Linked DNA regions of Bacillus pumilus. The protein of the gene in region 1 binds, or shares a complex with, the protein of each later gene. Links are inferred from orthologs where the notes say so. Each region holds a gene or a part of one and is shown on either strand. Other genes may lie near its edges. The genes, in order: mecA and clpC.

Region 1 (6,607 bases):
TCCTTGGAGATTATGGTTCCCAGCCGCATTTATCTGTATAACAATGTTTGGTTTTAACGTGGTTGGAGACGGACTAAGAGACGCTTTAGATCCGAAGTTGCGTAAATAAGGAGTGATTAGGATGGAACGTGAACGTATTCTAGAGGTGAAAGACCTTGCAATCTCATTTAAAACATATGGTGGAGAGGTTCAAGCCATTCGTGGTGTGAACTTCCACTTAAATAAAGGCGAGACACTTGCTATTGTAGGTGAATCTGGCTCTGGTAAAAGTGTGACATCACAGGCCATCATGAGATTAATACCGATGCCGCCGGGTTATTTCAAGCGCGGACAGATCCTGTTTGATGGGCAAGATATCGTCAAGAAAACAGAAAAACAAATGCAAACCATTCGAGGAAAAGACATCTCAATGATCTTCCAGGATCCGATGACTTCTTTGAATCCAACGATGAAAGTCGGGAAGCAAATTACAGAAGTACTGTTCAAGCACGAACAAATTTCAAAAGAAGCGGCTGAAAAAAGAGCCATTGAATTACTGGAGCTTGTTGGAATTGCAATGCCTGAAAAAAGAATCAAGCAATACCCGCACGAATTTAGTGGCGGGATGAGACAAAGGGTTGTCATCGCGATGGCGCTCGCAGCAGATCCAAAGCTATTGATTGCCGATGAGCCGACGACAGCACTAGATGTAACGATTCAGGCGCAAATTTTAGAATTAATGAAAGAAATTCAGCAAAAGGTGGAAACATCTATTATCTTTATTACGCATGATCTAGGTGTTGTCGCCAACGTCGCTGATCGTGTAGCCGTTATGTATGCAGGACAGATTGTGGAGACAGGGACTGTTGATGAAATTTTCTACAATCCAAAACATCCATATACGTGGGGGCTTTTAGCATCAATGCCGAGCCTTGACACAGATGGCGGAGATGAAGGAAAGCTGACTGCAATCCCAGGAACACCGCCAGATCTGACAAACCCGCCGAAAGGAGATGCATTTGCACTCCGAAGCGATTATGCAATGAAAATTGACTTTGAACAAGAACCGCCAATGTTCAAAGTATCAGATACGCATTATGTGAAATCATGGCTACTTCATCCAAATGCACCTAAAGTTGAACCGCCTGCTTCTGTAAAGGCGAGAATGCGTGAACTAGAAGGTAGCTACGAAAAACCTGTATTAGTAAAAGAGGGTGAATAGCATGGCAGAAAAACTGTTAGAAATCAAAAATTTGAAGCAGCATTTCCATACAGCAAGAGGGACTGTGAAAGCAGTTGACGGAGTTTCATTTGATATTTATAAAGGTGAAACACTTGGCCTTGTAGGGGAGTCTGGTTGTGGTAAATCCACTACGGGCCGCTCCATCATTAGACTTTATGATGCGACAGATGGTGAGGTTCTTTATAAAGGGGAAAGTGTACACGGGAAGAAATCAAGACAAAAAATGCTTGAGTTCAACCGTCAAATGCAGATGATCTTCCAAGATCCATATGCCTCACTCAACCCTAGAATGACAGTGCTTGATATCATTGCAGAAGGCATCGACATTCATGGCCTTGCGAAAACAAAGCAAGCACGTAAAGAGCGTGTATACCAATTGCTTGAAACCGTTGGATTGAACAAAGAGCATGCAAACAGATACCCGCATGAATTCTCAGGTGGTCAAAGGCAGCGTATCGGAATTGCCCGTGCATTAGCAGTTGAACCAGATTTCATCATTGCCGATGAACCAATCTCTGCATTAGATGTGTCGATCCAAGCACAGGTTGTCAACTTAATGAAAGAACTTCAAGAAGAAAAAGGCTTAACGTACTTATTCATTGCCCATGACCTGTCTATGGTAAAATACATCAGCGATCGTATTGGTGTGATGTATTTCGGAAAATTGGTAGAGCTGGCACCAGCGAATGAATTATACGAAAATCCGCTTCATCCATATACAAAATCATTACTATCTGCGATTCCGCTCCCAGATCCAGATTATGAGCGTAACCGCAAACGAATCAAGTATGATCCATCTGTTCACAAAGGAACGAACACCGAGTTCCGTGAAGTGAAGCCAGGTCACTTTGTGAGCTGCACAGAGGAAGAATTCAAAGAGCTTCAAGCTAAACAATCATAAGAAGAAAGAAGCGCTGCTATGTCAGTGCTTCTTTTTTTATTTTACAAAAAATAAGATGATGGTAATTTCTAGATAACAACAAGCGGTTTCTAGGAGGAAATCAGATGTCGATATGGAAGACGTTTCGCTGCTCATTGGCATCGTGTCTTTTTCCGTGGAATATATGCTAAACCGAAAGACAAGCAATCAGAAGCAAGAATCACGGCGCATGAAGTATCTTTATTTCATTATGTTTCAAACTGGGATGACACTCATCCTCTTTGTTTGTTTTCAATTACTCATGGACCGTACGATATAAAACTTTTTTCTGTTGTTTGAAAAAAAGTGAAACTAGTGAAGTCTTTACTGCGTCTTACTAGTACAGGCGTTTAAATAGCAGAAAATCGGGAATATCTAAGGAAGTGGTTCTTAACGATATCATAAGGAGCGGATCCATGAATTGGTATGAAAAGCTCAGTGAATACTTCCCGATAGAAGAAATGAAGTCAAAAGAGCATATGGAAGCTTTATTAAAGGAAAGAAGTGATATTTATCATAAGGAGGAAGGACCTCATCATGTGATGATGTACGCCGAATTTGATTCTTTCATCTTTATTGATTATTTATTTGTTTCCAGAGATGCAAGAGGTGAAGGCCTCGGATCAAAGCTCATTCATAAGCTGAAGGAAAAAAAGAAACCGATCTTGCTTGAGGTCGAGCCTGTAGATGAAGATGATGCAGATACTGCAAAACGCCTAAAGTTTTACCAAAGAGAGCACTTCAAGCACGCAGAATCAATCGGTTATAAACGCAGGTCACTTGCAACAAATGAAGTGAACCGCATGGAAATCCTTTATTGGTCGCCTCTTACAGATAATGAGGAAGAAATGATGGAGGCTATGAGGAAGACCTATGAACGAATCCATACGTATAAAGATGAAGAATGGTATGGGCAGTCGTATGAGGATGTTGATGATGTATTGAAGGTCATTGAAAATAGAAAACAAAAAAATATTTTCGATCATCTCGACTAAATGAGAATGTTCAGACATCAAACGGCACCATAAAATGAATGAAATTGTCTAGTTTTTGTCACAAAAATTGCAAGAAAATCTGTTCACACTTACTTTTTTATAGTATAATCACTATAAAGATTACTTATTTAGAACAATTTTAATTTAAGAATACAGATCAATATTCATTCTACAAATTGAGGAGTGAAGATTTATGGTAACATTATACACATCACCAAGCTGTACATCATGTAGAAAAGCAAGAGCGTGGTTAGAAGAGCACAATATCCCGTATCAAGAGAGAAACATCTTTTCTGAGCCTCTTTCAATCGATGAAATCAAAGAAATTCTTCGAATGACTGAAGACGGTACAGATGAAATTATCTCAACACGTTCAAAAGTATTTCAAAAGCTAAATGTGAATGTTGAGACAATGCCGCTTCAACAATTGTATAAACTGATCAATGAGCATCCAGGTCTTTTAAGACGTCCAATCATCTTGGATGAAAAAAGACTACAAGTTGGCTACAATGAAGATGAAATTAGACGTTTCCTTCCAAGAACGGTTCGTACATTCCAACTAAGAGAAGCTCAGCGACTTGCTAACTAATAGAAAATTGAAAAGCTGCCGATCATTTGGCAGCTTTTTTTATTTGTTTTCAGCTGTTTGTTCGTAAAATAGGCTGGCTAAAATGACCATTACGACCGTTAAAAACGGAAGCATAAATTCGAGAGTCGCATGCTGAGCCATAAATTCATTCAATTTCACATCACGAACAATCATTTCACCGCCAGTAAAAGCCAAAAGAGCACTTCCTCCGTATAAAAGAAACGGGAATTTGGTTAAAGCGGCATGAATCAGTTTACTTCCCCAAATAATAATCGGTACTGAAATCATAAGGCCGAAAGCGGTCAGCAGCATGTTGCCTTTTGCCGCACCTGCAACTGCAATCACATTATCAAGTGACATAAAGAGATCTGCAATCACAATGGTCTGAACCGCACGCCAAAGGGAGCCGCTGCTTTTAATGCGAATCGATTCTTTCTTTTGTTCAATTAACAAATTGTATCCTATATAAAGGAGAAAAAGCCCGCCGATAAATTGCAAATAAGGGATGGTCAATAAATAAACTGCGGCACCCGTCATCATAATTCTCATCAGCACTGCCAAAAGTGTGCCGATCCATATGGCTTTATTGCGTTTGTCATTTGACAAGCTGCGGCTAGCCATCGCAATGATCAACGCGTTATCCCCGCCTAAAATCAGATCTATGCCAATAATCATTAGTAAGGATACGATCCACTCTGTTTCCATCCATTTCACCTCATGTCTAATAGAGCTCGTACAACCAATATATGAAGACAATTCAAATATATGTTTCTACAAGTTTTCTCTGCAAAAAATGCGTTTTTATTTCTTTTATTCATGTTTTATCATAAAATAGACAGTACGAAGTAATACCTCAATTCTTTAAACGGTTAACATGTAGACGGAACGGGTAAAGTGTAGTAAAGTACTATTAATTGGGAGCTTGTATGTCCCTTCAACATCTTATATAGAAGGGAAGGTTGGCAAAATGGAAATTGAAAGAATTAATGAACATACAGTGAAATTTTATATTTCCTACGGTGATATTGAAGATCGCGGATTTGACCGTGAAGAGATTTGGTATAATCGTGAACGCAGTGAAGAGCTGTTTTGGGAAGTAATGGACGAAGTGCACGAAGAAGAAGAATTTGCAGTAGAGGGACCGCTTTGGATTCAAGTGCAGGCACTTGACAAAGGTCTTGAAATTGTCGTGACGAAAGCCCAACTTTCTAAAGATGGACAAAAGCTCGAATTGCCGATTCCAGAAGATAAAAAAGATCAAACAGATGAAGAAAGTCTAGACGCACTGCTTGATGATTTTCAAAAAGAAGAGCAGGATCAAGAAGACCATAATGAGAAAGACAAAAAACTTCAACTTCAATTTGTGTTGAAAATGGATGACTTTGAAGATTTGATTGCACTTTCTCAATTAAATATGCAGGATTTTACCACAAGTTTATATTCGTTTGAAAACCGTTATTATCTATATGTTGACTTCCACGAGGATTTGTCAGATGAGCAAGTGGAGAATAAGCTCAGCATTTTGCTTGAATATGCTCATGAATCAGTGGTCAGCATTTACAGACTGAAAGAATACGGTCAGCTGATTATCGAAGGAAACGCCCTTGAAACGATTCAACAGCACTTCTCGTAACCAACAAAAGTCGATTTCTATAGAGGAATCGGCTTTTTTATCTGAATGAATAGGTAAATAAAGAGATCGGCAAGGAGAAAATGAAATGAGAAATTTAGTCAAAGTTCTATTTTTTCTTATCATTACGATAGGTGCTTATTTAGTCATTCAATTAATTGCCGGTGATTTAGCGGTAAGTGTATTAAGTTCTGTCAGTGTTCTATTCACTTTATCGATTATCTTCATCGGGTTTGTCATATTCTTGGAGAACCGGAATCCATCTCAAACGATTACGTGGCTTGTCCTGCTTGGCAGCTTTCCGTTATTCGGCTTTTTGTTCTACATTTTCTTTGGACGCAATATCAAAAAGCGCCGGCTGTTTGAAAAGAAAGCCATCCTGGACGAACAGTTAATCCAGGAAGATGAACATATTCATAGAGAAGCGATTGAGAAAATGACGCATATGGGTGATCATCAGCAGCTCTTATTTAAGCTGGCTCACAGACTTGGACATACCCCTATTACGTATCGCACGTCCTCTAAAGTCCTGACCAATGGAGAAGAAACATTCTCTCATATTTTTGAAGAAATCAAAAAAGCGACACATCACATTCATCTAGAATATTATATTCTCCGCCACGATGACCTTGGGCAAGAATTAAAGGATATTCTAATTGATAAAGCGAAAAATGGCGTGATTGTCCGCTTTTTATATGACGATGTAGGAAGCTTAAAGCTCTCTCGTCAATATATTGCTGACCTCGAAAAGGCTGGCGTTCAGATCGTTCCGTTTTTACCAGTCAGGCTCCCCCTGTTAAATAATAAAATCAATTTCCGAAATCACCGAAAAATTGTCGTGATTGATGGAGAAGCCGGATTTGTCGGCGGGCTGAACATTGGAGACGAATATATGGGCAGAAGCAGACAATATGGATTTTGGCGTGACACGCATTTGATGATTAAGGGGGAAGCTGTTCGTGACCTGCAGCAGATTTTCATGCAGGATTGGTACTATATGACGAATGAGAGATGCGCAGGTGTGGACTACTTCAAAGATTTCAGCCACCTTGAGAGCACAACAGAAGGCGTACAAATGATTGCTGGCGGTCCTGATAAACAGTGGGAGGTCATTAAAAATCTCTTTTTCTCCATGATTATCTCTGCCAAAAAGTCTATTTGGATCGCTTCACCGTATTTTGTGCCGGATGATGATATTTTGTCTGCATTGAAAATTGCTGCATTAAGCGGAGTAGACGTACGGATTATTGCT
Region 2 (6,897 bases), 1.0 Mb from region 1 along the record:
AATGAAATTGCAGATAAGTTTCAATGCGTACCTTCACAAATTAACTATGTTATCAATACACGCTTTACGAGCGAGAGAGGCTATATCGTTGAAAGTAAGCGTGGCGGCGGTGGCTATATCCGCATCATTAAAGTCAAAATGAATGATGAAGTCGACTTATTGAACAACATTATTTCCCAAATATATCATCGTTTATCACAGGCTGCCTCTGATCATATCATCATGCGTCTTGTAGAAAATAATATTTTATCTGAAAGAGAAGCAAAGATGATGATCAGTGTCATGGACCGTTCTGTTTTGCACATTGATTTACCTGAACGAGATGAATTGAGAGCTCGGATGATGAAAGCGATGTTAAATGCTTTGAAATTAAAGTAAAGCGGGTGAAAAGATTGATTTGTCAAGAATGCAATGAGAGACCAGCCACTTTTCACTTTACGAAAGTTATAAATGGAGAAAAACAAGAAATGCACATATGTGAACAATGTGCAAAAGAAAACAGTGATTCATATGCTATGAGTGGAAACCAAGGTTTCTCGATTCACAACTTATTATCAGGTTTATTGAATATTGATCCTAGCTTTACCACAAGTGCTAATAAGGGATCTTCTATTTTTCAAGAAGCGAGAGAAGTGGATCAATGTCCTAAGTGTGGCTTAACCTTTCAACAATTCAGAAAAACAGGCCGTTTTGGCTGTGCAGAATGCTATCGTTCATTTGATCAGTATCTGAACCCTGTTTTACGGAAAGTCCATAGTGGAAATACAGTCCATAATGGAAAAGTGCCTAAACGGATTGCCGGCAGTCTTCATGTCCGCCGGAAACTTGAGTTGATGCAGCAAGAGCTGAAGCAGTTAATTGAACAAGAAGAGTTCGAAAAAGCAGCGGAAGTTCGAGATCAAATTCGTGCACTAGAGCATGAGCAATCTCAGCAGAGGGAGGGAGATTAACAACATGTCGCTCCAGCATTTTATTCAAGACGCTTTAAGTCAATGGATGAAACAAAAAGGACCAGAAAGTGACATTGTTCTAAGCAGTCGAATCCGGCTAGCACGCAACCTAGAGCATGTTCGTTTCCCAACTCAGTTTTCTCAAGAAGAGGCTGAAGCTGTCCTCCAGCAATTCGAGCAAAAGTTTGCTAGCCAGGAAGTGAAGGACATCGGAAACTTTGTTCTGATTCGTATGAATGAAACGCAACCTTTAGCAAAGAGAGTACTTGTTGAAAAACATTTGATCAGCCCAAACTTAGCTGAATCAAGATTTGGCGGTTGTTTGCTTTCTGAAAATGAGGAAATCAGTGTGATGCTGAATGAAGAAGACCATATTCGAATCCAATGCTTATTCCCAGGATTCCAACTAGCCAATGCATTAAAAGCGGCTAATCAGATAGATGACTGGATTGAAGAGCAAGTGGATTATGCGTTTTCGGAAAAGCGGGGATACTTAACAAGCTGTCCAACTAATGTAGGTACAGGTATTAGGGCATCGGTCATGATGCATTTACCAGCTTTAGCCCTCACAAGACAAATGAATCGGATTATTCCGGCCATTAATCAATTAGGTCTTGTAGTCAGAGGAATTTATGGTGAAGGCAGCGAAGCAATAGGGAACATCTTTCAAATTTCAAATCAAATCACACTTGGTCAATCAGAAGAAGATATTGTAGACGACTTAAATAGTGTGACCGCTCAGCTCATTGAACAAGAGCGATCTGCACGAAAGGCGTTATATCAAACATCTCAAATTGAACTTGAGGACAGAGTGTACCGTTCCTTAGGGATTTTGGCCAATTGTCGCATGATTGAATCAAAGGAAACAGCAAAGTGTTTGTCAGATGTGCGCCTTGGAATTGATTTAGGTATCATTAAGGGGCTTTCAAGTAATATACTGAATGAACTCATGATTTTGACTCAGCCTGGCTTTCTTCAACAGTACTCAGGAGGAGCTTTGGAGCCAAATGAACGAGATATAAAACGAGCAGCGATTATTAGAGAAAGGCTGCGTTTAGAAATGCATAGGAATGGACAGGAGGATGAAACGATATGATGTTTGGAAGATTCACTGAAAGAGCTCAAAAGGTATTAGCACTTGCACAAGAAGAAGCCATTCGCCTAGGCCATAAGAACATTGGTACTGAGCACATTTTACTTGGTCTAGTACGTGAGGGTGAGGGCATCGCCGCAAAAGCGTTAGAAGCACTGGGTCTTGTTTCAGATAAAATCCAAAAAGAAGTCGAAAGCTTGATTGGAAGAGGGCAAGAGGTGTCTCAAGCTATTCCTCATTATACGCCTAGAGCGAAGAAGGTCACTGAGCTTTCAATGGATGAAGCAAGAAAGCTAGGTCATTCCTATGTAGGGACAGAACATATTCTATTAGGTCTTATTCGCGAGGGAGAGGGTGTAGCTGCCCGCGTTTTAAATAACCTCGGAGTGAGCTTAAATAAAGCACGTCAGCAAGTTCTGCAGCTGCTTGGCAGCAATGAAACAGGTGCATCTGCCGCTGGCTCTAACAGCAATGCAAATACACCAACATTAGATAGCTTGGCAAGAGATTTAACAGCTATTGCGAAAGAAGACAGCTTGGACCCTGTCATTGGAAGAAGCAAAGAAATTCAGCGTGTCATTGAGGTCCTAAGCAGAAGAACAAAAAATAACCCTGTGCTGATTGGTGAGCCTGGTGTTGGTAAAACAGCCATCGCTGAAGGTCTTGCGCAGCAAATTATTCATAATGAAGTGCCTGAAATCCTGCGCGATAAACGAGTGATGACACTTGATATGGGAACCGTTGTAGCGGGAACGAAATATCGTGGTGAATTTGAGGATCGTTTGAAAAAAGTCATGGACGAAATTCGTCAGGCAGGAAATATCATTCTCTTCATTGATGAGCTTCATACACTCATTGGTGCTGGTGGAGCAGAGGGTGCGATTGACGCATCTAATATTCTCAAACCATCCTTAGCACGTGGAGAGCTTCAATGTATCGGGGCGACAACGTTAGATGAGTACCGTAAATATATTGAAAAGGATGCTGCGCTTGAACGACGTTTCCAGCCAATTCAAGTGGATCAGCCATCTGTTGATGAAAGTATTCAAATCTTAAGAGGACTTAGAGATCGTTATGAGGCACATCACCGTGTGTCCATTACGGATGAAGCGATTGAGGCGGCGGTGAAGCTGTCTGACCGTTATATTTCTGATCGTTTCCTTCCAGATAAGGCGATTGATTTAATTGATGAGGCAGGTTCGAAAGTCCGCTTACGTTCTTTCACAACACCGCCTAACCTAAAAGAACTAGAGCAAAAGCTCGATGAAGTACGCAAGGAAAAGGATGCTGCTGTTCAAAGTCAGGAATTTGAAAAAGCAGCTTCTCTTCGCGATACGGAACAGCGTTTGCGTGAAAAAGTAGAAGTCACAAAGAAATCTTGGAAAGAAAAGCAAGGACAGGAGAATTCAGAGGTATCAGTGGATGATATCGCAATGGTTGTCTCTAGCTGGACGGGAGTGCCTGTTTCAAAAATTGCACAAACAGAAACAGATAAGCTTCTCAATATGGAACAATTGCTCCATTCTCGTGTGATCGGGCAGGATGAAGCGGTTGTCGCTGTAGCAAAAGCTGTGAGACGTGCGCGTGCTGGCCTAAAAGATCCAAAACGTCCAATCGGCTCCTTTATCTTCTTAGGCCCAACAGGGGTTGGTAAAACGGAGCTTGCAAGAGCACTCGCAGAGTCTATTTTCGGTGATGAAGAAGCGATGATCCGTATTGATATGTCTGAATACATGGAGAAACACTCTACATCTAGACTTGTTGGGTCACCTCCAGGCTATGTTGGCTATGAAGAAGGCGGACAACTGACTGAAAAAGTGAGAAGAAAACCTTATTCTGTTGTGCTTTTAGACGAGATTGAAAAGGCACATCCAGATGTATTCAACATTTTGCTGCAAGTGTTAGAAGATGGCCGTCTGACTGATTCTAAAGGGCGTACCGTTGACTTTAGAAATACGATTTTGATCATGACATCCAACGTTGGAGCTAGTGAACTGAAGCGAAATAAATATGTTGGCTTTAACGTGCAGGATGAAGGTCAAAATTACAAGGATATGAAAGGCAAAGTGATGGGCGAGTTGAAGCGTGCATTTAGACCAGAATTCATCAACCGTATTGATGAAATCATTGTCTTCCATTCACTTGAAAAGAAACATCTAAAAGAGATCGTGTCTCTCATGTCTGATCAATTGACGAAACGATTAAAAGAACAAGACCTTTCAATCGAATTGACGGAAGCAGCAAAAGCGAAGATTGCCGACGAAGGTGTAGATCTTGAGTACGGTGCGCGCCCGTTAAGAAGAGCGATTCAAAAGCATGTGGAGGATCGACTTTCTGAGGAGCTTCTGAAGGGTAATATTGAAAAAGGTCAACATATCGTATTAGATGTGGAAGATGGAGAAATTGTCGTAAAAACGACGGCTGCTACGAACTAATATAGTAAGAAAAAAGTGTGAGGCATACCAGTAAAGTGTATGCCTCCCTTTACTTATTTTCTGATCAGTATAAGGAGTTGTATTCTTCAATCTATGGCTAAGACAAAATCAAAATTTATATGCCAATCGTGCGGTTATGAGTCAGCCAAATGGATGGGGAAATGTCCAGGCTGCGGCACGTGGAACAGTATGACAGAAGAGGTCGTTCGCAAAGAGCCGGCAAACCGTCGAAGCGCTTTTAATCATTCTGTTCAAACCATTCAAAAACCTTCACCTATATCTGCAATTGAAACATCAGATGAACCCCGAATCAAAACGAATTTAGAAGAATTTAACCGAGTATTAGGAAGTGGAATTGTCAAAGGCTCTCTTGTTCTCATTGGCGGAGATCCTGGGATTGGGAAGTCCACATTATTATTACAAGTATCAGCACAGCTCTCAGACAAAAATCAGAATGTATTATACATATCTGGTGAGGAGTCCATTAAACAAACGAAGCTAAGAGCGGACCGCCTCGGCATAAAAAGCACCTCTTTACATGTTTTGGCTGAAACCGATATGGAGTATATAACGTCTGCTATACAAGAGATGAAACCCGCTTTTGTCGTGGTGGATTCGATTCAAACCGTTTATCAAAGCGATATTACGTCAGCTCCTGGGTCTGTATCTCAAGTGAGAGAATGTACAGCACAGCTGATGAAAATTGCCAAGACAAATGGTATTCCAATATTTATCGTTGGTCACGTAACCAAAGAAGGCTCGATCGCTGGTCCACGCCTTTTAGAGCATATGGTGGACACGGTTCTTTATTTTGAAGGCGAGCGTCATCATACGTTTCGTATCTTACGTGCGGTGAAAAACCGATTTGGCTCGACGAATGAACTAGGGATTTTTGAAATGAGAGAGGAAGGACTCACGGAAGTATTAAACCCATCCGAAATTTTCTTAGAAGAACGTTCGGCAGGTGTATCTGGATCGTGTGTTGTTGCCTCAATGGAAGGAACAAGACCTGTTCTTGTCGAGATACAAGCATTAATTTCACCGACAAGCTTTGGAAATCCACGGAGAATGGCTACAGGCCTTGATCATAATCGTGTGTCATTGCTCATGGCGGTTTTAGAAAAACGTGTCGGACTGCTGCTGCAAAACCAAGATGCGTATTTAAAGGTCGCAGGCGGTGTGAAGCTTGACGAACCGGCGATTGATTTGGCCATTGCGGTCAGTATTGCTTCAAGCTTTAAAGACGCAGCGCCGCATCAAGCGGATTGCTTTATAGGAGAGGTCGGTCTGACGGGAGAAGTCAGAAGAGTATCAAGAATTGAACAGCGTGTGCAGGAAGCTGCGAAACTAGGATTTAAGCGAATGTTTATTCCTCAGGCGAATATAGATGGATGGAAAAAGCCGAGAGGGATTGAGTTAGTCGGTGTAGAAAATGTAGCGGAGGCACTTCGAATTTCACTAGGGGGATCATAGAAATGGAAAAAGAGAAAAAAGGAGCGAGAGAACTCGATCTCTTAGATATCGTACAGTTTGTGGCACCAGGGACACCTCTTCGGGCTGGGATCGAAAATGTCCTGAGGGCCAATACTGGCGGGCTCATTGTTGTTGGTTATAACGACAAAGTCAAGAGTGTTGTAGATGGAGGGTTTCATATTAACTCTGCCTTCTCCCCAGCACACTTATATGAATTGGCTAAGATGGATGGAGCCATTATTTTAAGCGATTCTGGTCAAAAGATCTTGTATGCGAATACACAGCTGATGCCAGATGCAACCATCCATTCATCGGAAACGGGCATGAGGCACCGTACTGCTGAACGTGTAGCGAAGCAGACAGGCTGCTTAATCATTGCGATTTCTGAACGGAGGAACGTCATTACCTTATACCAAGGGAATCGTCGTTATACGCTGAAAGATATTGGCTTTATTTTAACTAAGGCCAACCAAGCCATACAAACACTTGAGAAATATAAAACCATTTTAGATCACGCCATTTCTGCGCTAAGCGCCCTAGAATTTGAAGAGCTTGTGACCTTTGGTGATGTATTATCCGTGCTGCATCGTTACGAGATGGTGCTTAGAATCAAAAATGAAATCAATATGTATATCAAAGAGCTCGGAACAGAAGGACATTTGATCCGTCTGCAAGTCAATGAACTGATTACAGATATGGAGCAGGAAGCGGCTTTATTTATTAAAGATTACGTGAAAGAAAAGATTAAAGATCCATATGTTCTGCTTAAACAGCTACAAGATATGTCTAGCTTTGAGCTTTTAGATGACTCCATTCTGTACAAGTTACTTGGCTATCCAGCTTCTACAAATATTGACGAATATGTGTACACAAGAGGCTACAGATTGCTTCACAAAATCCCTAGACTGCCTATGCCAATCGTCGAAAACGTGGTTGAAGCGTTCGG

Evidence for each region.
Region 2: the proteins of mecA (region 1) and clpC are in contact, whole or in part, in a solved structure (PDB 3PXG), measured with the Bacillus subtilis proteins. The link is inferred for Bacillus pumilus from one-to-one orthologs.

The regions. Positions count from the first base shown.
Region 1 is NZ_CP046128.1:1,116,529-1,123,135, forward strand. Bases 3,698-6,525 are described here. They hold mecA (adaptor protein MecA), read left to right. Parts: upstream 3,698-4,692; coding sequence 4,693-5,358; downstream 5,359-6,525. Other genes in these bases: spxA (transcriptional regulator SpxA), read left to right, coding at 3,698-3,725; GKC25_RS05410 (TerC family protein), read right to left, coding at 3,765-4,430; cls (cardiolipin synthase), read left to right, coding at 5,444-6,525. Also shown: GKC25_RS05385 (ABC transporter permease), read left to right, coding at 1-109; GKC25_RS05390 (ABC transporter ATP-binding protein), read left to right, coding at 122-1,201; GKC25_RS05395 (ABC transporter ATP-binding protein), read left to right, coding at 1,203-2,123; GKC25_RS05400 (GNAT family N-acetyltransferase), read left to right, coding at 2,558-3,136; more of spxA, read left to right, coding at 3,330-3,697; more of cls, read left to right, coding at 6,526-6,607. UniProt on the Bacillus subtilis protein: Enables the recognition and targeting of unfolded and aggregated proteins to the ClpC protease or to other proteins involved in proteolysis. Acts negatively in the development of competence by binding ComK and recruiting it to the ClpCP protease.
Region 2 is NZ_CP046128.1:104,690-111,586, forward strand. The notes cover bases 1,643-4,760. They hold clpC (ATP-dependent protease ATP-binding subunit ClpC), read left to right. Parts: upstream 1,643-2,042; coding sequence 2,043-4,478; downstream 4,479-4,760. Other genes in these bases: GKC25_RS00580 (protein arginine kinase), read left to right, coding at 1,643-2,046; radA (DNA repair protein RadA), read left to right, coding at 4,572-4,760. Outside these bases: GKC25_RS00570 (CtsR family transcriptional regulator), read left to right, coding at 1-378; GKC25_RS00575 (UvrB/UvrC motif-containing protein), read left to right, coding at 393-950; more of GKC25_RS00580, read left to right, coding at 955-1,642; more of radA, read left to right, coding at 4,761-5,951; DNA integrity scanning diadenylate cyclase DisA, read left to right, coding at 5,954-6,897. UniProt on the Bacillus subtilis protein: Competence gene repressor; required for cell growth at high temperature. Negative regulator of comK expression. May interact with MecA to negatively regulate comK.